DNA from 4 places in the Streptomyces luteireticuli genome. Region 3 is predicted to be linked to each of the others. Evidence: riboswitches for the same ligand, from Rfam matches in the RefSeq annotation. Region 3 holds a riboswitch; each other region holds the start of a gene.

Region 1 (5,511 bases), 5.6 Mb from region 3:
CCGGGTGTCCCGACGCGGCCTCGCCGATGCCGAGGGAGACATGGACCGCGCTGGAGAGAAGCCGGTGCCGGCGGTAGTGCTCCTCCGCGAGCGGAGCCTTCCGGCGTTCACCAGGGCCTGGGTCCGGTAGGAGTTGGCGTATGCGGCCAGGTCACCGGCGAGGCGCCGGGTCCAGGCGGGCGGCATGCCCGCCGTGGTGCGTCGCCACAGCTCCTCCAGCGCCTTCCGGTACGGCTCCACGCACGGGTGCGGAGCCGGGCAAGCGGCCTGTCCGTGAACGGAGTTGAGGGTGTCCGCGACGAACACGGCGAAGTCCTGGTAGCGCCCTTCCGCCGTGTCGTCGAGGATGTCGTCGAAGGCGAAGAACCAGCATCCAGTCGGTGGCCGGCAGCAGTCCGTCCGGGGTGGCGTTCGGGTACGTCCAGGCGGCCGGCCGGTCCAGCAGGGCCGCGTCGAAGCGCTCGCCCTCGGGACCGTCGGCCACCAGGCCGGTGGCCCGCGTCGAGGGATGGAGCCGCGCGGTGCCGGGTGTGGCGAAGGGCGGCACGAGCAGGTCCACGGCTGCGCCCCCGGCTAGCCGGTGGAGAACATGCCGGCGCAGACCCCCAGCGAGTCACCGCTCTTCGCCGTGCCCGCGCCGAAGGTGGAGTTGAGGGTGGAGATGAGCTCCGGGGTGAAGTCCGCCCGGAGACCGGCCATGGTGACGGTGAGCGCGGGAACCGGCAGGAGCGACGTGATGGACGGCGAGAAGGTGGACGGCAGGCCGTACGAGTAGACGGGGATGCGGACACCGTCCGGGCTGGCAGGGCTCTTGACCAGGTAGGTGGTCGTCCCGGTCGGCAGGGGGCCCTGGGGGGCCGATGCCTCGACCTTCCTGCCCTGGGCGTCGGAGAAGGTGAATCCACCGGTCGCGTCGAGGGTGAGGGTGACGGCGGAGGCCAGCTTGGCCGGGTCGTCGATGACGTCGGTCGGGGTCGCGTCGAGATTGAGCGTTCCCGTGACATCGGTGTACGCGACACTCGGCCCGGTGGCGCCCTGCACCGGCGTCTGCGGTGTGAACGTGATGCCCGGCGCCTGCCAGGAGACGGAGCACTGGGCACTTCCGGACCCCACGGGGAGGGGCAGCGAGTCGACGGCGTACGCACTCGTGGCGAGCGCGGCCACGAACACGGCGGATATCCCGACTATGGTTCTGCGGCGCATGGAGAGGCACCTTTCGGGGTGCTTGCCTCCCCTCATGCTTCTTGCGAGCACCCCCGCCGGCCACCCCGGTACCGCTGTCCGGGGGAAGCATGCGCGGGCGGGCCTGGGCGGTCATCCGCCCCGGCCCGCCCAGGCCCCCATTGGGGGACCCATGTGCTCTTCGCGCGCGTCAGCGCACGCGCCCGTACCACACACTGTTCGTCCAGATCTTCTCCAGACGGACCTTCTTCCCGGTGCCCGGCGCATGCCAGATCTTGCCGCCACCCGCGTAGATACCCACGTGGTAGACGTTGCTGCCGGAGTGGAAGAAGACCAGATCACCCGTGGTGCGCGAGCCGCGCGAGATGTGACGGGTCGCGTTGTACTGGTCGGCCGCGACGCGCGGCAGCTTCTTGCCGGCGCCCTTCTTGAAGGAGTACTGCGTCAGGCCCGAGCAGTCGAAACGGTTGGGGCCGGTGCCGCCCCACTGGTACCAGGAGCCCTTCTTCGAGGCCGCGACCTTGACGGCCTTGGCGCCGGGCGACGTGGCCGCCTGGGCCTCGCCGGCCAGGCCGGGGAGGAGGACGGAGGCCGCGACGGTCGCGGCGGTGAGGGCCGATGCGGTACCGGCCCGGGAGATGAGCGCGGGTATTCGAGGCAGCGCAGACATGCCGATAAGCCCTTCGTCATCCGCCTGCGAAAGATGACCTGTCGGGTTCGGGCTGACAAAGTTGCCCGGCCACCAAGTGGCTTCACCCCTAGAACCACCGCCTTCGTGGTTCGTCCTGCCTGGGTCTCCCGCTCCTGCCGATCCGCGAAATCAGGTCCGCACCCGGAGCGGCGGCAGGACTCGGCGTCCGCCCGGGTCGCCCGCCTCTGTGACGGGGTCTTGGTTGTTCGGTGCATGATCCTGCACCATCCGCCACCGAAAACCGGTGCCGAAACGGTGTTCTGTGAGGTTCTTCACGCACCGTGCGGTGAACTTCCGTCACGTTACGTCCCGTTTCGGGACGCCACGTCAGCAGGCCCTGCGCCAGGAGTTCAGCCCCAGCTTCTTCTGCATGGAGGACAGCCCGAGTTCCTTCGCCTCGCCGCAGAACTCCCCGGGCGCCATCTCGTACTCGACATGGAAGACGGCCTTCCCCTTGTCCACGAAGGGCTTGAGCCGCTCGCACTCGCCGTACTGCGCGCACTGTTCGTTGACGGCGAAGTCGAAGTCCCGGACCAGCTCGGGTATCTGCTCCAGGTCGTTCTTGAGGCCGACGGCCATGCCCCGCTCATGGGCGAGGGAGGCGATCATCCGGTTGAACGCCAACTGGTGGGCGGCGGTGAGCGGAAAGCCCGTCTTGTTGCGGAACCCTTCGGTCAGATCGGGCTCGACCGCGTCGAACCCCTTCTTCCGGCACATGTCGAAACGTTCCGCCATGATGGGCCGCAGGACGTCCAGGCGCCGGATGTCGAGCCACTTCTCCCCCTTCCACCCCTCGTTCTTCGCGCCCAGCACGGACGCCGGGAACTTCCCCTGGTCCGGACGCCAGTCCTCGTACGCCCCGACGTTGATGTAGCAGATCACCTTGCGCTTCTTCGCGTGCAGCTTCGCCACGGTCGCCGCGTCGTTCTCGAAGCCGTCGATGTCGTAGACGGGAACGTCGACGGAGGTGTCCACGGCGCCGTCGAGCTGCCACTGCCAGCGGGTGCCGGGCTTGGGCTGCCAGCGCGTGCCGGGGCGCGGATGCGCGGAGGGCGGCGAACTCGGCGCGTTCGAGGCGTCGTCGGACGCGTCGTCGGAAGGGGATGTCGTCACCGAACAGCCCGTCGCGACCAGCAGCGCGGCCGTCGCCAGGACTCCGCCCCGAAGCCATCTCACGGTGCGGTCTGCCATGGATTCTCTCCGTTCCCCGGAACGGCGCAGTGCACCGCGGCACCGCGTCTTCCGGCCGTGCGGGCCACCAGTCCGGCCCACTCCTGGGGCACACCGTAGACCAAGTGACAGAAGCGCGAGGGGAGATGGTCGGCCGTCCAGCCGGGCACCCGCGCGGTGCGGTACGCCTCCCAGGGCCCCTCGAAGGTGACGAGCAGGTCGGCGACCTCGGCGTACCCGGGATCCGGGTGGGTGCCGGGGTTGAGCACGACGGTCCGCGCGCCCAACGCGCGGGAAAACAGGGCGAGTCGGCGGTAGTGCGGCAGCAGCGCCGCCTCCACGGCGACCCGGTCGCAGAAGACGCCGTCGACCTCGTACCAGCGCCGGTGCCGGCGCAGGTCGGCGACGGCCGCGCGCAGGGGGCGGCGGCCGTAGGCGGTGTCGACGTACCCCAGCACGGGCACGCCCGCCGCGCGCAGCCGCACCGCGGCGGCCCGGAAGGACGGGTCGGGGAACTGCCCCGGCCCGTCCGCCGCGTTGAGCACCACGCCCCGCAGGGCGGGCGCGGCCCGTACGAGCCGTTCCCATGGGCCCGGTTCGGCGCCGGGGTGCACGTACAGGGGGACGAGCAGCGACGGCTCCGTCACCGCGCGGCCCACAGATCGGCGAGCGTGGTGCCGAAGGCGTAGGACGGCTTCCAGCCCAGCACCCGCCCCGCGGCCGTGATGTCGGCCTGCTGCCAGGGCAGCGCGGCCGAGCGCGGCGACCCGGCGCCGTCCTCGGCGATCCGGCCGTGGAACCCGGCGGCTCCCGCCAGCCCCTCGGCGACCTCGCGGGCCGTACGGGCCGTGCCGCTGCTGATGTTGAGGACCCCGGTGACCGGCTCGGGCGCGGTGACGGCGAGGACGACCGCCCGTGCCACGTCCCGCGCGTCGACGAAGTCGCGGTGCGCGGAGAGGTCACCGGTGCGCACGGTGCCCTCGGGCCCGGCGTCCGCGATGCCCCGCACCAGCCGCCCGGCGAGGGAGCCGTCCGGCGCCCCGGGGCCCAGCGGGTTGAACACCCGCAGGACGAGCGCGTCGAGGCCGGAGCCGGTGACCGCCAGCGTCCCGGCCAGCTTGGTGGCCCCGTAGAGGCCGAGCGGCGCGGCCGGGTCGGTCTCGGCAAGGGAGTGCGGCGCGGCCGCCGGCCCGTACTCCGCGGCCGAGCCGAGGTGCACCAGCCGGGCGCCGGGCACCGCCGCGCGCAGCGCCTCGCAGAGCACCGCCGGGCCGCGGGCGTTGACGGCGGCGAGGACGGCGGGACTGCCGGCGGTGGCGCCCGCGCAGTTGACGACGGCGTCCGGGGCCGCCGTGCGCAGCGCCCCGGCCAGCCGCTCCGGGTCGGCGGTGGCCAGGTCGCAGGGGACGGCGCTGCCGGGCGTCCGGCCGCCGTCGAGCACCCGCGCGCCGGGGAGGGCGCGCAGCTGCCCGGCGGCGTGCCGGCCCAGGAAGCCGGTGGCGCCCAGGAGGAGGATGCGCATGCGGGCCGGTCACGCTCCCTTGATCAGCAGGTCGCGGCGGTGGGAGAACTCCGCGTTGGCGCGGTCGTAGTCGTCGGGGCGTCCTATGTCGAGCCAGTATCCGCCGAACTCATAGGCGTTGGGCGGGGTTCCGGCGGCGAGCAGGTCGAGGACGAGCTCGTCGAAGCCGAGCGGGAGCCCGGGGGTGTAGCGGGCGAGCGCGTCGCGGGTGACGCCGTAGACGCCCATGGAGACGCGGTAGTCCATGCTGGGCTTCTCGGTGAAGCCGGTGACGCGGCCGGCCTCGGTGGTCAGGACCCCGAAGTCGATGCTGACCTGACGGGGGTAGGTGGCGATGGTCAGCGGGGCGCCGGAGCCGCGGTGGGAGCGCAGGACGTCGGCGAAGTCGAGGTCGGTGAGCACGTCCCCGTTCATCACCAGGAAGGTCTCCGGCAGCCGGTCGGCCATGGTGAGCAGCGGGCCCATGGTGCCGAGCGGGCTCTCCTCGGTGGTGTAGTCGACCTCGAGGCCCCACTGGGAGCCGTCGCCGACGTAGGCGCGGATGATGTGGCCGAGGTGGCCGATGGCCAGGGTGCAGCTGGTGAATCCGGCGCCGGCCAGCTGGCGCATCACGATCTCCAGGATGGCGTGCTGGTCGCCGATGGGCACGAGGGGCTTGGGCAGGGCGGTGGTGTAGGGGCGCAGCCGGATGCCCTTTCCTCCGGCGAGGATGACTGCGTGCATGGGACGTTCCTCTCTTCGGAACGATCTGCGGGTCGGATGGCGCGCGACGGATCGGATGGCGCGACGGATCGGGTGGCGCAGCGGATCGGGTGGCGCAGCGGATCGGACGTGCGGCGGATCGGACGTGCGGCGGGTCAGACGTTGTAGATGCCGGTCTTGTAGCGGGCGAGGTTGGCCGGGTCGCGGAAGAAGGCGACGGTGGCCGCGAGTCCTTCCTCCAGGG
Region 2 (5,511 bases), 3.5 Mb from region 3:
GAGGAGCTCGGCGACGTGCTGCTCCAGGTCGTCTTCCACGCCCGCATCGCCCAGGACGACCCGGACGAGCCGTTCGCCATCGACGACGTGGCCGGCGCCATCGTCGACAAGCTCGTCCACCGGCACCCGCACGTCTTCGGCGACGAGTCGGCGCTGACGCCCGAGGACGTCAAGGAGCACTGGAACCGGACCAAGGCGGCCGAGAAGGGGCGCGAGTCCGTCACCGAGGGCGTGCCGCTGGGCCAGCCGGCCCTCGCGCTCGCCGCGAAGCTGGCCTCCCGGGCCCGCGCCGGGGGCCTCGACGTGGCCGTCCCCGCGGGGGAGGGCGTCGGCTACGCGCTGCTGGCCATGGCGGTCCGCGCCGAGGCGGAGGGCGTCGAGCCGGAGACCGCCCTGCGCGCCGCGGCCCGTACCTACCGGGACGCGATCCTTGCGGCGGAGCAGGCCGGGCGGGCCGGGCGGGCGGAGCGGGCGGGCGGCGCCGGGGCGTAGCCGGCGCGGTCCGGGAGCGCGTGGACACCCGTTCGGCTCAGCGGCGGTCTGGTCGGGGTCCCCTTCGGGTACCCGCATTCCATGCGCGACCACATGACTTACGCCCTGCCCGCCTGGGCCGGCGGCATCGCCCCCTTCATCGTGGGCCTGTGCGTCGGGGCCCTGCTGATCCTGGCCTTCGTGTTCGGACAGCGGTGGCGGGACAAGGAGCCGCCGCCGCCGAGCCAGCCGCAGCGGCGGCAGGGGGCGTGGCAGACCCGGCAGGAGCACGACCGGGGCCCCACCTCGCCCGACCACGGGCCGGGCCACGACGACGACGAGGACGTCGTCGGCTATGTCACCGAGCACCGCGAGGCGGACCGGCTGCGGACGGAGGGCCCCGGGGAGCGGGTGCTCCCGCACGAGATCCGGAACCCCGGGAGCCATCCGGAGGAGCTCTCCGAGGAGCGCAAGAAGTGGAACCCCGGGGGGAGCGGCTCGTTCGGCAGCGGCGGGGGCGGGCATCACTGAGCGCTCGGAGGGGCCCGGTAGCGTCGGGGCGTGCACGACAACAGCCCCTCCTCCATGCCGCCCCTCTTCACCTGGGAATTCGCGAGCGATCCCTATCCCGCCTACGCCTGGCTGCGCGAGCACGCCCCCGTGCACCGCACCACGCTGCCCAGCGGTGTCGAGGCATGGCTGGTCACCCGGTACGCCGATGCCCGGCAGGCGCTCGCCGACCAGCGGCTGTCGAAGAACCCCGTGCACCACTCCGAGTCCGCCCACGGCAAGGGCAAGGTAGGCATTCCGGGCGAGCGGAGCGCCAACCTGATGACGCATCTGCTCAACATCGACCCGCCGGACCACACCCGCCTGCGCCGCCTGGTCTCCAAGGCGTTCACCCCCCGCCGGGTCGCGGAGTTCGCGCCGCGGGTCCAGGAGCTGACCGACCGGCTCATCGACGGCTTCGCGGGCCGGGGCGAGGCGGACCTCATCCACGAGTTCGCCTTCCCGCTGCCCATCTACGCCATCTGCGACCTGCTCGGGGTCCCGCCGGAGGACCAGGACGACTTCCGGGACTGGGCGGGGATGATGATCCGGCACGGCGGCGGGCCGCGCGGCGGGGTGGCCCGCTCGGTGAAGCGGATGCGGACGTACCTGGCGGAGCTGATCCACCGCAAGCGCGAGGATCTCGGGGACGACCTCATCTCCGGGCTGATCAGGGCCAGCGACCACGGCGAGCACCTCACCGAGAACGAGGCGGCCGCGATGGCCTTCATCCTCCTCTTCGCCGGGTTCGAGACGACCGTCAACCTCATCGGCAACGGCACGTACGCCCTGCTGCGCAACCCCGGGCAGCGCGCGCGGCTCCAGGACGCCCTGGCCGAGGGGGACGAGGAACTGCTCGCCACCGGGGTGGAGGAACTGCTGCGCTACGACGGCCCGGTGGAGCTGGCGACCTGGCGGTTCGCCACGCGGGACCTGACGATCGGCGGGCAGCGCATCGCCGAGGGGGACCCCGTGCTCGTCGTTCTGGCGGCCGCCGACCGCGACCCGGAGCGGTTCGCCGACCCCGACACGCTCGACCTGGCCCGCAGTGACAATCAGCACCTCGGATACGGGCACGGCATCCATTACTGCCTCGGTGCGCCGCTGGCGCGGCTGGAGGGCCGGGCGGCACTCGCGACGCTGCTGCGCCGCCTTCCCGACCTGCGGCTTTCCGTGGATCCCGAGGAACTGCGGTGGCGTGGCGGGCTCATCATGCGGGGCCTGCGCACCCTGCCCGTCTCCTTCTCCCCGGAGCCCGGGCACACGGGCACATGACTATAGGTCAACTCTCTTTGACCGTCACCCGACCGCACTCGCGCCTGCTTGTGACCGCTGGGGGCCGTCGCTATGTTCGACGGTCATATTCAGCCGCCACATGAGAGGTGACCGCATGCTCTCCGGGAAAGGTCGACATCGACGCCCCCGTCAGATTCCCGCCGCCGTGCTCGCGGCGGGCGTGACGGGCGCGGGAATCGCCATGCCGCTGCTCGGGGCCACCACCGCCGACGCGGCGGACGCCCCCACCTGGGACCGCGTCGCCCAGTGCGAGAGCGGCGGGCTGTGGAGCGCCGACACCGGCAACGGGTATCTGGGCGGGCTCCAGATGACGCAGGACATGTGGGAGGAGAGCGGCGGCCGGGAGTTCGCGCCGCGGCCCGACCAGGCCAGCCGTGCCCAGCAGATCGCCGTCGCCGAGCGGATCCTCAAGCAGCAGGGCCCGTACGCCTGGCCCGCCTGTGCCGTGAAGTCGGACCTGGCCAAGGAGGGCCCGGCGCCGGACGTGGACCCGGGGCGGGCCGACGCCTCCACCCCGGCGCCGGAGCACAGGCCGCCGTCCGGGGCGCGGGAGCACGACCGGTCGCCGGGGAAGTCCGGGACCGTGGGCACTCCGTCGGACACCCCGTCGGACACCCCGTCCGGAAGCGGAAGTTCCGGCGAGGACGCCAAGGGCAAGCACCGCAAGCCGGCCGAGGGCACCCGGGACACCGAGGACGCCGCGGAGGGCACGACGGACGCGAAGGCGCCCGGGAAGGGCTCCGGCAGGTCCACGGCCCCGGAGGCGCCGAAGTCCGGCCCCGCGCCCTCCCGCTCCGCCGACCGGCCCGACGGACCGTCCCGCGCGCCGCACTCGCCGGCGCCCGGCAGCACGTCCGGCGCGAGCGGCGACCAGGGCGCGGACCGTGGTGCGGAAGCGGACACGGCCACCGGCGCGGACGCCGGAGCGGGTACCGGCAAGCACCGCGCGCAGCAGCCGCGTTCGGGCGCGGAGCGCTCCTCGCGCGGTGGTGCGGAAGCACATGGACAAGGGTCGCGTGCCGAGGACTACACCGTGCGCCCCGGTGACAACCTGTCAGCCATCGCGCAGGAGCACTCCGTGCCCGGCGGTTGGCACCGGATCTACCACGACAACAAAAAGGTCGTCGGTTCCGATCCGGATCTCATTCACCCAGGCCAGCAGCTCGAACTGAAGAAGTAGGAGGGCAGTTCGGGTCGAATGTCCGTTCCGAGCGAAAGTGAGACATGGGTCTCGTTGACAGCGTCTCGGATACGGCCCGTCAGGAGCCGGGGAAGCGGCTCTCACCTGCGGAAACACCGAGTTTCTCAGGGGGTTGGATCCAGCCGGTGGCCGAAAAGGGGGGTTTGAACCCGTAGGCCGCCTGTGCTTAACGTCGTCACCGCTCGCCACCGCGAGCACCACGGTCGTCACGCCGAATCCTGCCGGCGGCCGGGGGAGTCGTCGCGCAAGCGCCGTAGGCAGGAGCGGGGGAACCAAGGTAAGTCGCCGCGACGGTCCGCCGGTCAGTGACCGGGGTGCCGCAGCGGCTAGGGGTGAAGCCTGGTGCGCGCAAGCCACCGGGCCGGGCAACTCACGTCCGAACCCGACAGCTCACCTCGTAGGCGCCGGTGAGGAAACCGAGTCATGTCCAAGGGCAAGCACCGTCGTCCGAACAAGGCCGTCCGCATCGCCACGCTCGCGGGTGTCACCGGCGCCGCAGTCGCCGCCCCGCTGATGGCCGCGACCTCCGCCCACGCCGCCTCCGTCGACACCTGGGAGCGCGTCGCCCAGTGCGAGTCCAGCGGCAACTGGTCGATCAACACCGGCAACGGCTACTACGGCGGCCTGCAGTTCTCGCAGTCCTCCTGGGCCGCCGCGGGCGGTACCGCCTACGCCCCGCGCGCCGACCTCGCCACCAAGGGCCAGCAGATCGCCGTCGCCGAGAAGCTCCTCGCCATGCAGGGCCCCGGTGCCTGGGGCTGCGCCAGCGCCGGTCCGCTGTCCTCCGGCGGCGCCAAGGCCGACGTGGACACCTCCGGTTCGTCCACCAAGACCCAGAAGTCGACCGGCGAGCGCAGCGTCTCCACCAAGACGCACGCCGACCGCAGCGAGCGCCAGTCCGCGCCGAAGCACGCCGCTCCGCAGCAGAGCGACGAGGAGGCCCCGGCCGCCAAGCCGGCCGCCCCCCGCCACGCCGCCCCGAAGACGGTCAAGATGGGCGACGGCGAGTACCAGGTCAAGGAGGGCGACACCCTCGCCAAGATCGCCGAGGCCAAGAAGGTCAAGGGCGGCTGGGAGAAGCTCTACGACCGCAACAAGGACATCGTCGAGAGCGCCGACCTCATCTTCCCCGGCCAGAAGCTGCACCTCAGCTGACGCAGCCTTCCCTGGCGAACCGCCCCGCTCCGATGCGCCCGCTCCCCCCGAGCCGCATCGGAGCGGGGCTCCGCCGTTCCCGCGGGAGAATCACCGGGCGGTTCCCCCAGTGGTTCCCCGAGCCGTTCACCGCTGGGCGAACATCCAGCCCATTCATCCCGTGATCTCGGCGTTTGTGCCATTTTTCCGGCCGGGCGGCGGTCCGAGGGCGGGCGGACCCTCCGGGGCCCGTTAGGCTCGTGCTGCAGAACTTCAGACACACACGAAGGAGACCCTCGTGCCGTCCATCGACGTCGTCGTAGCTCGCGAGATCCTCGACTCGCGAGGCAACCCCACGGTCGAGGTCGAGGTCGGCCTCGACGACGGCTCCACCGGCCGTGCCGCCGTGCCGTCCGGCGCCTCCACCGGCGCCTTCGAGGCCATCGAGCTCCGTGACGGGGACAAGAACCGTTACCTGGGCAAGGGCGTCGAGAAGGCCGTGCTGGCCGTCATCGAGCAGATCGGCCCGGAGCTCGTCGGCTACGACGCCACCGAGCAGCGCCTGATCGACCAGGCGATGTTCGACCTGGACGCCACCGACAACAAGGGCTCGCTGGGCGCCAACGCCATCCTGGGCGTCTCCCTGGCCGTCGCGCACGCCGCCTCCGAGGCGTCCGACCTGCCGCTCTTCCGCTACCTCGGCGGCCCGAACGCGCACCTGCTGCCCGTTCCGATGATGAACATCCTCAACGGCGGCTCGCACGCCGACTCCAACGTGGACATCCAGGAGTTCATGATCGCGCCGATCGGCGCCGAGTCGTTCTCCGAGGCGCTGCGCTGGGGCACCGAGGTCTACCACA
Region 3 (5,511 bases):
AAACCGAACAGCGCACGGGCCCCCAGGGGCGTGAGGAGCGCCACCAGGCCGTACTCCCGTCCGGACTGCCGGATGGCGAAGGGGCGGTCGCTCAGCCCGGACACCGGAGAGAGCACGAGGCTCCGCGGCGGCCCCGGGGCGTCGGTGACAAGGCTCCGGACCGGTGTCTCGAAGTCGATGAGGAGCATCACCGCCGCCAGCGCCGTCACCTGCCGCACCTGCGGCCGGGGCAGCGAGAAGTCCGCCCCCGTGTATCCCAGGACATGGCCGGCCAGCAGGGGGTGCGGGTCGCGGAAGGCGAGTTCGGCCGAGTGGGCCTCCTTGATGACGGTCACCGTCGTCGGGTCGTCCATGCAGTCGCTCCCTTCGGCGGCCCATCACGCCGAATCCCCTTGATACAGACCCTACTTTCTCCCACGCTCCTGCCGGAGTCCTCGCCCGCCACCGTCGTGCGGAAGCCCTCACGAACCCTTCGCGGAGCGGTCCCCCCTCACAGACAAACGTACGTACTGTACATTTTTTACAGACGGCCCGCCTCACGGACGGGCCCGTACCCATGCGAGGAGCACACCCATGACCCTCCGCCCCACCGCCCGCCACGTCCTCCCCGAGTTCACCGAGCGCACCGCCTACGGCCACCGCACCCTCGACCCCTACTCCAAACTCCTGGAGGGGCGGATCGTCATGCTGGGGACGGCGGTCGACGACACCGCGGCCACCGATGTGATCGCGCAGTTGATGCAGTTGGAGCACGCGGCGCCCGGGCAGGACATCGCGCTCTACCTCAACTCCCCCGGCGGCTCCTTCGCCGCGCTGTGCGCCGTGCACGACACGATGCGCTACATCGACTGCGACGTCGAGACGGTCTGTCTGGGCCGGGCCGGGCCCGCGGCCGCACTGCTGCTGGCGGCCGGGACACCGGGGAAGCGGTCGGTGCTGCCGCACGCGCGGGTGGTCGTCGGGCCGCCCGGGCTGCCCGGGCCCGTCCAGGGACAGCCCTCCGATCTGGCCCTGCACGCCGAGGAGTTGCTGCGGCAGCGGGACCTCCAGACGGAGCTGCTGGCCCGGTACACGGGGCGGAGCGCCGAGCGGGTACGGGAGGAGACCGGGCGGGACGTCGTCCTCGACGCGGCCGGGGCCGTGGCCTACGGGCTCGCCGACCGGATCGTCGGCCACCGCGCCGGGAACGGGGGGTGACCTGCGATGCTGCCCGAACTCCCGCCGCTGCCCGCCCTGACCCGCGCCGAGGGCGAGCTGGTGGACCGCTATCTCGAGGTACTGGATCTCCTCGGCCGGATCAATCCCGCCCGCGGGCGCGACACGTACGGAGGGCTACGAGCCGCGCAGGCTCTGGTGGTCGCGGCCACCGGTCTGCGGGACGCCCTGACCGTCATGTTCGAGCGAGGTGAACGCGAGGTGTACACGGGGACAATGGCGCGTGCGATGCGTGTTCTGGACGGGGAGCGGCGCACCACGCGGCTGATGTTGCCGCCGTCGTCCGCGAGTTGAGGAACGGAAACGCTTTTCATCTGGATTCCGTCAGACGGCGGACGCGATCGTGGACACCGCGCAGTGATCACTCTGCGCGGAACGCGCACACGGCGCGCGAGTGATCGCTAACCGGCGCAGGTGACGGACTCACCCCGGGCCGCCGATGACGGTCAAATCGCCGCGCGTCCACCTGAATTGCCCACAGGTGACGAGGCTCACATAACGAGAGTTCCCCTCGGCTTCGGCGCCGCGGCTGCGCCAAGATCCTCGGGACGACAAGACCCCGCCACACGGCGGGGCGGTCCGGGCGGACGCCGAACCCTGCCGCCGCCGGGACGACGGGTCGACACAGGGAGTGATCGGCAGGGATGGAGGACCCGAGCACGGCGGGACGGCTCTCCGGAGCCGGCCCTTGGGGTGAAGCCGCCCTTGGCGGCCGGGCATTCTTCGCCTGCCCGAACCCGACAGGCAATCCTTCACAGGCGGCTGACGAAGGGTATGCGACATGGGCGCGCACAAACGTCCCGCAAGGCTGTCCAAAGCCAAGGCCGCATCGGCCCTGACCCTCGCCGCAGTCGGCGTCACGGTGCTGACGCCGGCCGGAACCTCCAAGGCGGAAGCGGCGTCCGTCTCGGTCAGGGCCCTGCAGATCGCCGTATCCAAGCAGGGCTCGCCTTATCAATGGGGCGCGACGGGCCCGTACAGCTTCGACTGCTCGGGCCTGACCCTCTACTCCTTCAAGCGGGCCGGCAAGCAGCTGCCCCGCACGGCCGCTGCCCAGTACAACCGCACCCGCCATATTCCGCGTTCGGCGCGTGAGCGCGGCGACCTGGTGTTCTTCCACTCCGGACGGGGCGTCTACCACGTCGGGATATACGCGGGGAACGGCAAGATCCTGCACGCCCCCAAGACCGGTTCCGTGGTCCGCTTCGAGCGGATCTGGACGAACAACGTCTGGTACGGCCGGGTGGGCGACTGACGGCGTTCCCCCGGGGGAGGGAGCGTCTGCCGGGCGGTGCGGGATCCCGCGCCGCCCGGCACCGGTGCGCGGGGGCCGGCGCAAGGGCCTCAGCACACGGGGACGGTCCACGGCAGGCGGATCCACACCGTCTTGCCGCCGTCCTCGGCCGGAGTGAACCAGAGCCGGCCGCCCCGCTCGGCGGCGAGCCAGCGGACGATCACCAACCCCCGCCCGTTGTCCTGCTGGACGGCCGCCGGAAGCCGCCGGGGGTAACGGGGGTGGCTGTCGGTGACCCCGATGCTCAGCTCCTCGTCCCGCTCCAGATACATATCCACGGTGAAGACGGGCGACTGGCCACGGGTGTGCAGCACGGCGTTGGTGGCGAGTTCGGAGACGATCAGCCGTACCGCCTCCGCCTCCTCGGTGCCGTCCGGCAGCCCCCACTCCGCGAGCACGGACGCGACGTAGCGGCGGGCCGTGGCGACCGAGGCCGGGGTGCTCGGCAGGGTGACGGATGCTTCCTGGTGGTCTGCCATGGCGCTGCCCCTTTCCCGCCGGTGCCGTTCACGGAAGGAACCCCGGGCGGCTCTGCAGGACAGGGTGCCACTGATAACGACCGGGATGGGAGCGATGGACCGGGATATGCATATATCTGTCGCTCGAAGCGGTGAACTCTGCGACGGGAGACCGCATGCGGTCGGCGTCATGGTCTATTGACTCTCGTGGGCAGGCACGAGTGGCTCTCATGGGCCGGCCGGCTCTCATGCGCCGGCACAGAGGCGTGGGCACGCGCGAGGGGAGGGACGGCCGATGCGGTACGGACCCGCGGTGCGCCGCCGCAAACTCGGCGCCGAGCTGCGCCGCCAGCGCGAACTCACCGGAATGACCAGCCGGCAGGCCGCCGACGTGGTCGGCTGGCACCAGTCGAAGGTGAGCCGGATCGAGACGGGCAGCAGCGGCGCCAAACCCTCCGACGTCGCCCGGCTGCTGGACGCCTATCGGGTCGCCGATCCCGAACTGCGCGCGCTGCTCGGGGCGTTGTGCGGGGCGGACACCACGGGTCCGGGGGACGGGCGGACGGGGGCCCGGCGCGGCTGGTGGTACGCCTACCGCGATCTGCTGCCCTCCGCCTATCTGGACTTCATCAGCCTGGAGTCGGAGGCCTCGCGCTCGCGCACCCTGGAGACCACCGTGGTGCCGGGCCTGTTGCAGACCCCGGAGTACGCGCGCGCGGTGACCCGGGCCGCGCTCGCCGACCCGCCCGACCACCAGGTCGACGAGCTGGTCCGGGTGCGCATGGCCCGGCAGGCGGTGCTCCACCGCGAGCAGCCCGGAAAGCCGCTGGAGTTGTGCGCGGTCCTGGACGAGGCGGTGCTCCGCCATGAAGTGGGCAGTCCCGAGGTGATGGCGGGACAGCTGGGACATCTGCTGGCAACGGCCGCCCTGCCGAACGTACGGCTGCACGTCCTCCCCTTCTCCCGGGGCAACCACATCGGTATCACCGGGCCTTTCGTCATCTTCTCCTTTCCGCGCATCGCCGATCTGGACGTGGTCGTGCTCGACCACTTGACGAGTAGCCTCTACTTGGAACGGAAAGAAGACCTCCGGGCGTACGCCTCCGCGTTCGCCATACTCCGGGCGCACGCCCTCCCGCACGAGAAGTCCTTGGACTACATCGCAGGGATCCATCACGGTACGCAGTGACGCTCAGGGAGGCGCCATGTCCGCACCGCCGCGGTCCGTACCCTTTCGTCCGGCTCTTCCGGTCCTTCCGGCGCTGTGTGTCGCCCGATGGAGGCGCAGCAGTCACAGCACGGGGATGAACAACTGCGTCGAGGCGGCCTCCCTCGGCGCGGGCCTGCTGGCGGTGCGCGACTCCAAGTGGGCGGCGGGACCGGCCCTGTTGCTGCCGTCCACGGCCTGGTGCCCGTTCGTCGCCCTGGTGCGGCGGGGCGGCCCGGGCCTCCGGTGAAGGGGGGGCATCACCCGGGCGTTCGGCATCACCCGTGCGCTCGACGGGCGTTGAGGAACCCCTCCGCCGCGGCCGTGCCCACCACCGTGCCGGCCGCCCGTTCCACCTGTGCGTCCGTGAGGTCCGCGCGGGCGGTCAGCCGCAGCCGGGAGACGCCGTCCGGCACCGACGGCGGCCGGAAGCAGCCCACTTCGATCCCCGCCGCCCGGCAGTCGGCCTGCCAGCGCACCGCCGCCCGCGGCGAGGGGGCCCGTACCGAGACGACGGCCGCGTCGGGGCGTACGGCCGTGAGGCCCGCGCCGGTCAGCCGGGCGTGCAGGTCGCCGGCCACGGCGCGGACCCTGGCCGCGCGCCCGGGTTCACGGCGCAGCACCTCCAGGGCCGCGAGGGCGGCGGCGGCCGCGGCGGGGGCGAGGCCGGTGTCGAAGATGAACGTACGGGCGCTGCTGACCAGATGGGCGATGACCCGGGCGGGGCCGAGGACCACTCCGCCCTGGGCGCCGAGGGACTTGGAGAGGGTGACGGTGGACACGACGTCGGGGGCGCCGGCGAGTCCGGCGGCGTGCACGGCGCCGCGTCCGCCGTCGCCCAGCACGCCGAGCCCGTGGGCGTCGTCCACCAGCAGCCCGGCGCCGTGGCGGCGGCACTGCCGGGCGAGGGCGGCGAGCGGGGCGGCGTCGCCGTCCACCGAGAAGACCGAGTCGGTCACCACGAGGCCCCGCCCCGGGTGGGCGGCCAGCGCCTTGCCGGCCGCCTCGGGGTCGGCGTGCGGGACGACGGCCCGGCCGGCGCGCGCGAGACGGCAGCCGTCGATCAGTGAGGCATGGTTGCCCTCGTCGGAGACCAGCAGGCCACGAGCACCGGAGAGTTCGGGGGGCGGGGCGAGGGCGGTGACGGCGGCGAGGTTGGCGGCATACCCGGAGGAGAAGACGAGGGCGGCCTCGAAACCGCAGAACTCGGCCAGGGCCTCCTCCAGCCGGGTGTGCAGCGCGGTGCTCCCGGAGACCAGGCGCGAGCCGGTGGACCCGGCGCCCCAGCGGTGCGCGGCGTCGGCGGCGGCGCGGGTGACCTCCGGGTGGCGGGAGAG
Region 4 (5,511 bases), 1.0 Mb from region 3:
CGGACTGCCGGACGCCTGGGCGAGCGTCTCGTCGAACCAGTCGCCCAGCGGGCACAGTTCGCCCGTCCGTCCGGACCGGACGCGCTCCCGGCCCAGCCTCACCAGCCCCCGCAGCACCTTCAGATGGGCGTCGGTGCGCCGCTGGGCGGCCCGGGCGGCGCCCAGCGGTTCCAACAGGGCGCGGACGTCGAGCAGATCGGCGGCCTCCTGCTCGGTCGGCTCGGCGACGCAGGCGCCGGCGTGCCGGCGGGTGGTGACGAACCCCTCGGAGGCCAGGGTGCGCAGGGCCTCGCGGACGGGTACGCGGGAGACGCCGTAGCGGCGGGCGAGGAGCTCCTCGATGAGCCGGCTGCCGGGCGGGAAGGCGCCGGAGACGATGTCGTCGCGGATGGCCGCGCACACGGCCTGGGCGGAGACGCGGCGGGCGTCCCCCGCCTCGTCGCCGTCGCCGTTCACGAACGTCCCCGCATCGACGAACCCCTCCGCATCGCCCCGCCGGACCGGCCGGACGGCATCCGGTTGACGTCTGCTCAGGGATGCCCGGGGACGATCGACTCTATTGCAATCACGTGCGAATTCCGATAGCCGCCCGCAGGGCAGGGAAATGTTTTGGCCATGCCGAAAGGCCCCGGCCGGAGCCGGGGCCTTCGGGAAGTCCAGGTGTGTCCTACAGGTCGACGCCGTGGGCGCGCAGGTACGCGACCGGGTCGATGTCCGAACCGTAGGTGGGCGCGGTGCGGGCCTCGAAGTGCAGGTGCGGGCCGGTGACGTTGCCGGTGGAGCCGGAGAGGCCGATCTGCTGGCCGGGGGTGACGACCTGGCCGACGGCGACGGATATGGACGACAGGTGGCCGTACTGGGTGTAGGTGCCGTCGTTGTGCTGGATGACGATGTTGTTGCCGTACGCGCCGCCCCAGCCGGCCTCGACGACGGTGCCGGCGCCGACGGCCTGCACGGTGGTGCCCTCGGCGGCGTGGAAGTCCACACCGGTGTGGCTGCCGGAGGACCACAGGCCGCTGGTGGCCTTGTAGGTGGTGGAGACGAACGAGCCGGCGATCGGCAGCACGAACGCGTTGAGGCGCTTGCGCTCCGCCTCGCGGGCGGCCCGCTCCTGCTCGGCACGCTCGGCCTCGGCCTTGCGCTTCGCCTCGTCCGCGCGCTTCTTGACCAGGGCGGCCTGCTGCGTGGCCTCGGCCTCGGCCTGGTGGCGGGCGGCGGCCTGGTCGGCGGAGCCCTGCTGCATCTGAGCCTGCTCGCCGACGCTGTCGGCGACGTGGTCGGAGAGCACGACGGCCTGGGTGAGGCCGGTGTCCTCGTGGCGCTGGGCATCGTCCGCGGGGGAGGCGGCGAAGGCCGGAGCGGCGACGCCGGCGACGACGCCCGCGGCGGTGAGGGTGGCTATACCGGCGACGTTGGCGCCGACACGGGCGGCGCGGCTCGGACGACGGTGCTTCCCGGTGGCACGGGTGAACGCCATGGCTGCGGCTGTTCCTTTCCTTCCCTGTCGCCTACCGGGTTAGCTGACGGGTTCGGAGCAGGAAGGTCTCCTACGGCCCCCTCCGGAGAGGGATCCGATTCACCCCAGGGAACAGGTGGTTCCCCGGCTCCCCTGGCTCGCGCCGTACGGGGACTCGGCGATGGCTGCCCGGGGCCGCGGTTGCGGCTCCGATCTGACGGACTGCCGTCCCGAAGCTAATCGGCGTCAGATTCGAACGGCAAACGGAACCGCGTTTTCGTGACGCACGCCACACAGCCCTCGTGCAACCACCTTGTCAATTCGGGCATATCGGAGGCGCGTGGGTCCCTCAGGACCCACGCGCCTCCATGGCCTGGGGCGTTGGCCCGCCCCTGAGCCGCCGTCGGGCCGAAATCGGCCCGCTCAGGCGGAGATGACCGTCACTTCGCCGATCCCGAGCGCCTTGACGGGCTCGGCGATCTCGGCAGCGTCCCCGACGAGGACCGTCACCAGACGGTCGGCCGGGAAGGCGGCGACGACGGCCGCCGTGGCCTCCACCGTGCCGGTCTCCGCGAGGCGTTCGTAGAGCCGGGCCTGGAAGTCGTCGGCCAGGTGCTGCTCGACCTGGTCGGCGAGGGTGCCCGCGACGGCCGCCGCCGTCTCGTACTTCAGCGGGGCGACGCCCACGAGGTTCTGCACGGCGACGTCGCGCTCGGTGTCGGTCAGGCCCTCGGCGGCGAGGGTGCGCAGCACGGTCCACAGATCCGCCAGCGCCGGGCCGGTGTTGGGGGTGTCCACCGAGCCGCTGATGGCCAGCATCGCGGTGCCCCTGCCGTCCGGGGTGGAGCGCAGGACCTGGGCGAAGGCGCGGACGCCGTAGGTGTAGCCCTTCTCCTCGCGCAGCACCTTGTCGAGCCGGGAGGTCAGGGTGCCGCCCAGGCAGTAGGTGCCGAGCACCTGGGCGGGCCAGACGCGCTCGTGCCGGTCCGCGCCGGTGCGGCCGATGAGGAGCTGCGTCTGGACGGCGCCCGGCCGGTCCACGATGATCACGCGGCCGGTGTCGTCGGCGGAGACGGGCGGCACGGGCCGGGGCTCGGCCGGGGAGCCCGTCCAGGCGCCGAGGGTGTCGGCGAGGGCCTGGTCGAGGTCGACCCCGGTGAGGTCGCCCACGACGACGGCGGTGGCGGTGGCCGGGCGGACGTGGGCCTCGTAGAAGGCGCGGACGGACGCGGCGTCGATGCGCTCGACCGTCTCCTGGGTGCCCTGGCGCGGCCGCGACATCCGCGAGTCGGCCGGGAAGAGCGCGTCCGACAGGGCCATGGCGGCCCGGCGGGCCGGGTTGGCCAGCTCGTGGGGGATCTCGTCGAGGCGGTTGAGGACGAGGCGCTCGATCTCGTTGTCGGGGAAGGCGGGGGCGCGCAGGGCGTCCGCGAGCAGGCCGAGGGCCTTGGGCAGCCGGGAGGCCGGAACCTCCAGCGACAGCCGGACGCCCGGGTGGTCGGCGTGCGCGTCCAGGGTGGCGCCGCAGCGCTCCAGCTCGGCGGTGAAGTCCTCGGCGCTGAGCTTGTCGGTGCCCTCGGAGAACGCCCGGGCCATGATCGTGGCCACTCCGTCGAGCCCGGCGGGCTCGGCCTCCAGCGGCGCGGCCAGGCTGACCTCGACGGCGACGACCTGCTGGCCGGGGCGGTGGCAGCGCAGCACCGTCAGGCCGTTGGGCAGCACCTCGCGGCCGGGGGCCGGGAAGTCCCAGGGCGTGGCCGTGCCGGGCCGGGGCTGCGGGTGGAAGTGCATGGCGGGCTCCGCGGTGTCGGTGGCGCCCACGACTGCGGCGTCGGTCACTGGGCCGTCTCCTGTTCCTGTGCGTTGTCGTCGGCCTGTGCGTCGGCGTCCGCCTGCGGGCCGGTCGGTTCGTACACCAGCACCGCGCGGTTGTCCGGGTGGAGGCGGGACTTGGCGACGGCCCGCACCTCCTCCGGGGTGATGTCCAGGACGCGCTGCACGGCGGTGAGGGCGAGCTGCGGGTCGCCGAAGAGCACGGCGAAGCGGCACAGTTCGTCGGCACGGCCGCTGACCGTGGCCAGCCGGTCCAGCCACTCGCGCTCCAGCTGGGCCTGGGCCCGCTCCATCTCCTGCGCGGTGGGCCCCTCCAGGGCGAAGCGGGCCAGCTCCTCGTCGACCGCCGCCTCGATGGCGGAGACCTCGGCACCGGCCGACGCCTTGACGTCCAGCCAGCCGAGCGAGGGGGCGCCCGCCAGGCGCAGCAGGCCGAAGCCGGCGGCGACGGCGCTGCGGTCGTGCCGGACCAGGCGGTTGTGCAGGCGGGAGGACTCGCCGCCGCCGAGCACGGTCAGCGCCAGGTCCGCGGCGTCCGCCTCGCGGGTGCCGTCGTGCGGCAGGCGGTAGGCGGCCATCAGGGCCCGGGAGGGCACCTCTTCGCGCACGACCTGGCGCAGCTGCCGGCCGATGACGTCCGGCAGGCTGCCGTCGCGCGGGGGCTGCTTGCGGTCGTGGGCGGGGATGGAGCCGAAGTACTTCTCGATCCAGGCGAGCGTCTGCTCGGTGTCGATGTCGCCGACGACGGAGAGGACGGCGTTGCCCGGCGCGTAGTACGTGCGGAAGAACTCCCGCGCGTCCTCCAGGGAGGTGGCGTCCAGGTCGGCCATGGAGCCGATGGGCGTGTGGTGGTACGGGTGGCCCTCGGGGTAGGCCATCGCCGTCAGCCGCTCGAACGCGGTGCCGTAGGGCACGTTGTCGTAGCGCTGGCGGCGCTCGTTCTTGACGACGTCGCGCTGGTTCTCCATGGACTCGTCGTCGAGCGCGGTGAGCAGCGAGCCCATCCGGTCGGCTTCCAGCCACAGCGCCAGCTCCACCTGGTGGGCGGGCATGGTCTCGAAGTAGTTGGTCCGCTCGAAGCTGGTGGTGCCGTTGAGCGAACCGCCGGCGCCCTGCACCAGCTCGAAGTGGCCGTTCCCCGTGACCTGCGCCGAGCCCTGGAACATCAGGTGCTCGAAGAGGTGGGCGAGGCCGGTGCGGCCCTCGACCTCGTGCCGCGAGCCGACGTCGTACCAGAGGCAGACGGCCGCGACCGGGGTCAGATGGTCCTCGGAGAGCACGACCCTCAGGCCATTGGCCAGGCGGTGCTCGGTCGCTGTCAGGCCGCCGGTACCGGCCCGCTGCGCGGCCGTGTGACCCATGGGCATGTACGTCCCTTCGATCGCTTGCTTCTCGCCTCGTCGCGCGCCGCCGCAACCGTGCGGCGCCCGCGACGGCTCGCGGATGAACTGTGCTGTCACTGTATGCAAGCGCACTGACATCCCGCGAAGTTCCCGGCCGGGTGCCCTCTTGTGGACGGGTCGCGGTCGGGGTTGTCGGTGGGGCGGTCCACAATGGTCGGCGTCGTACCCGCCCCCGGCAACCGATCGAAGGAGCCGCAGCCGCGATGGCCCGCCGCAGCACGAAGACCCCGCCGCCGGAAGAGTTCGAGGAGCGCATCCTCGACATCGACGTCGTCGACGAGATGCAGGGCTCCTTCCTCGAATACGCCTACTCCGTCATCTACTCCCGGGCCCTGCCCGACGCCCGCGACGGCCTCAAGCCGGTGCAGCGGCGCATCCTCTTCCAGATGAACGAGATGGGCCTGCGGCCCGAGCGCGGCTATGTGAAGTGCGCCCGGGTCGTCGGCGAGGTGATGGGCAAGCTCCACCCGCACGGCGACGCCTCCATCTACGACGCCCTGGTGCGCATGGCGCAGCCGTTCTCGATGCGGGTGCCGCTGGTCGACGGCCACGGCAACTTCGGCTCGCTCGGCAACGACGACCCGCCGGCCGCCATGCGGTACACCGAGGCCCGGATGGCCTCCACGACGGCGCTGATGACCGCCTCCATCGAGGAGGACACGGTCGACTTCGCGCCCAACTACGACGGCAGCGAGCAGGAGCCGGTCGCCCTCCCGGCCGCCTATCCGAACCTGCTGGTCAACGGCGCGACGGGCATCGCGGTCGGCATGGCGACCAACATGCCGCCGCACAATCTGGGCGAGGTCGTCGCCGCCGCCC

The links. Region 3 has a riboswitch for cyclic di-AMP ahead of AB8735_RS32485 (C40 family peptidase). Riboswitches for the same ligand answer to the same signal wherever they lie in the genome.
Positions count from the first base shown of each region.
Region 1: linked by a shared signal. The riboswitch ahead of AB8735_RS06345 (C40 family peptidase) and the one ahead of AB8735_RS32485 (C40 family peptidase) in region 3 are both predicted to bind cyclic di-AMP.
Region 2: linked by a shared signal. The riboswitch ahead of AB8735_RS16365 (transglycosylase family protein) and the one ahead of AB8735_RS32485 (C40 family peptidase) in region 3 are both predicted to bind cyclic di-AMP.
Region 4: linked by a shared signal. The riboswitch ahead of AB8735_RS27845 (M23 family metallopeptidase) and the one ahead of AB8735_RS32485 (C40 family peptidase) in region 3 are both predicted to bind cyclic di-AMP.

Region 1 covers NZ_CP167927.1:1,584,649-1,590,159, forward strand. Annotated here, with positions in the region: gene AB8735_RS06330 (terpene synthase family protein) at 1-142, opposite strand, end outside; partial or broken gene AB8735_RS06335 (terpene synthase family protein) at 127-510, opposite strand; gene AB8735_RS06340 (hypothetical protein) at 574-1,203, opposite strand; gene AB8735_RS06345 (C40 family peptidase) at 1,373-1,852, opposite strand; cyclic di-AMP (ydaO/yuaA leader) riboswitch at 1,858-2,009, opposite strand; gene AB8735_RS06350 (endo alpha-1,4 polygalactosaminidase) at 2,201-3,064, opposite strand; gene AB8735_RS06355 (spherulation-specific family 4 protein) at 3,046-3,690, opposite strand; gene AB8735_RS06360 (NAD-dependent epimerase/dehydratase family protein) at 3,687-4,565, opposite strand; gene AB8735_RS06365 (sugar phosphate nucleotidyltransferase) at 4,575-5,288, opposite strand; gene AB8735_RS06370 (SDR family NAD(P)-dependent oxidoreductase) at 5,423-5,511, opposite strand, start outside.
Region 2 covers NZ_CP167927.1:3,718,318-3,723,828, reverse strand. Annotated here, with positions in the region: gene AB8735_RS16385 (nucleoside triphosphate pyrophosphohydrolase) at 1-492, shown strand, start outside; gene AB8735_RS16380 (DUF6479 family protein) at 574-1,002, shown strand; gene AB8735_RS16375 (cytochrome P450) at 1,057-2,295, shown strand; gene AB8735_RS16370 (transglycosylase family protein) at 2,411-3,496, shown strand; cyclic di-AMP (ydaO/yuaA leader) riboswitch at 3,757-3,936, shown strand; gene AB8735_RS16365 (transglycosylase family protein) at 3,941-4,672, shown strand; gene eno (phosphopyruvate hydratase) at 4,950-5,511, shown strand, end outside.
Region 3 covers NZ_CP167927.1:7,222,161-7,227,671, reverse strand. Annotated here, with positions in the region: gene AB8735_RS32500 (helix-turn-helix domain-containing protein) at 1-353, opposite strand, end outside; gene AB8735_RS32495 (ATP-dependent Clp protease proteolytic subunit) at 574-1,197, shown strand; gene AB8735_RS32490 (hypothetical protein) at 1,204-1,509, shown strand; cyclic di-AMP (ydaO/yuaA leader) riboswitch at 1,794-1,991, shown strand; gene AB8735_RS32485 (C40 family peptidase) at 1,997-2,470, shown strand; gene AB8735_RS32480 (ATP-binding protein) at 2,560-2,988, opposite strand; gene AB8735_RS32475 (helix-turn-helix domain-containing protein) at 3,263-4,156, shown strand; gene AB8735_RS32470 (DUF397 domain-containing protein) at 4,173-4,424, shown strand; gene AB8735_RS32465 (8-amino-7-oxononanoate synthase) at 4,453-5,511, opposite strand, start outside.
Region 4 covers NZ_CP167927.1:6,180,388-6,185,898, reverse strand. Annotated here, with positions in the region: gene AB8735_RS27850 (GntR family transcriptional regulator) at 1-456, opposite strand, end outside; gene AB8735_RS27845 (M23 family metallopeptidase) at 668-1,477, opposite strand; cyclic di-AMP (ydaO/yuaA leader) riboswitch at 1,491-1,647, opposite strand; gene AB8735_RS27840 (pitrilysin family protein) at 1,880-3,247, opposite strand; gene AB8735_RS27835 (pitrilysin family protein) at 3,292-4,650, opposite strand; gene AB8735_RS27830 (DNA topoisomerase (ATP-hydrolyzing) subunit A) at 4,896-5,511, shown strand, end outside.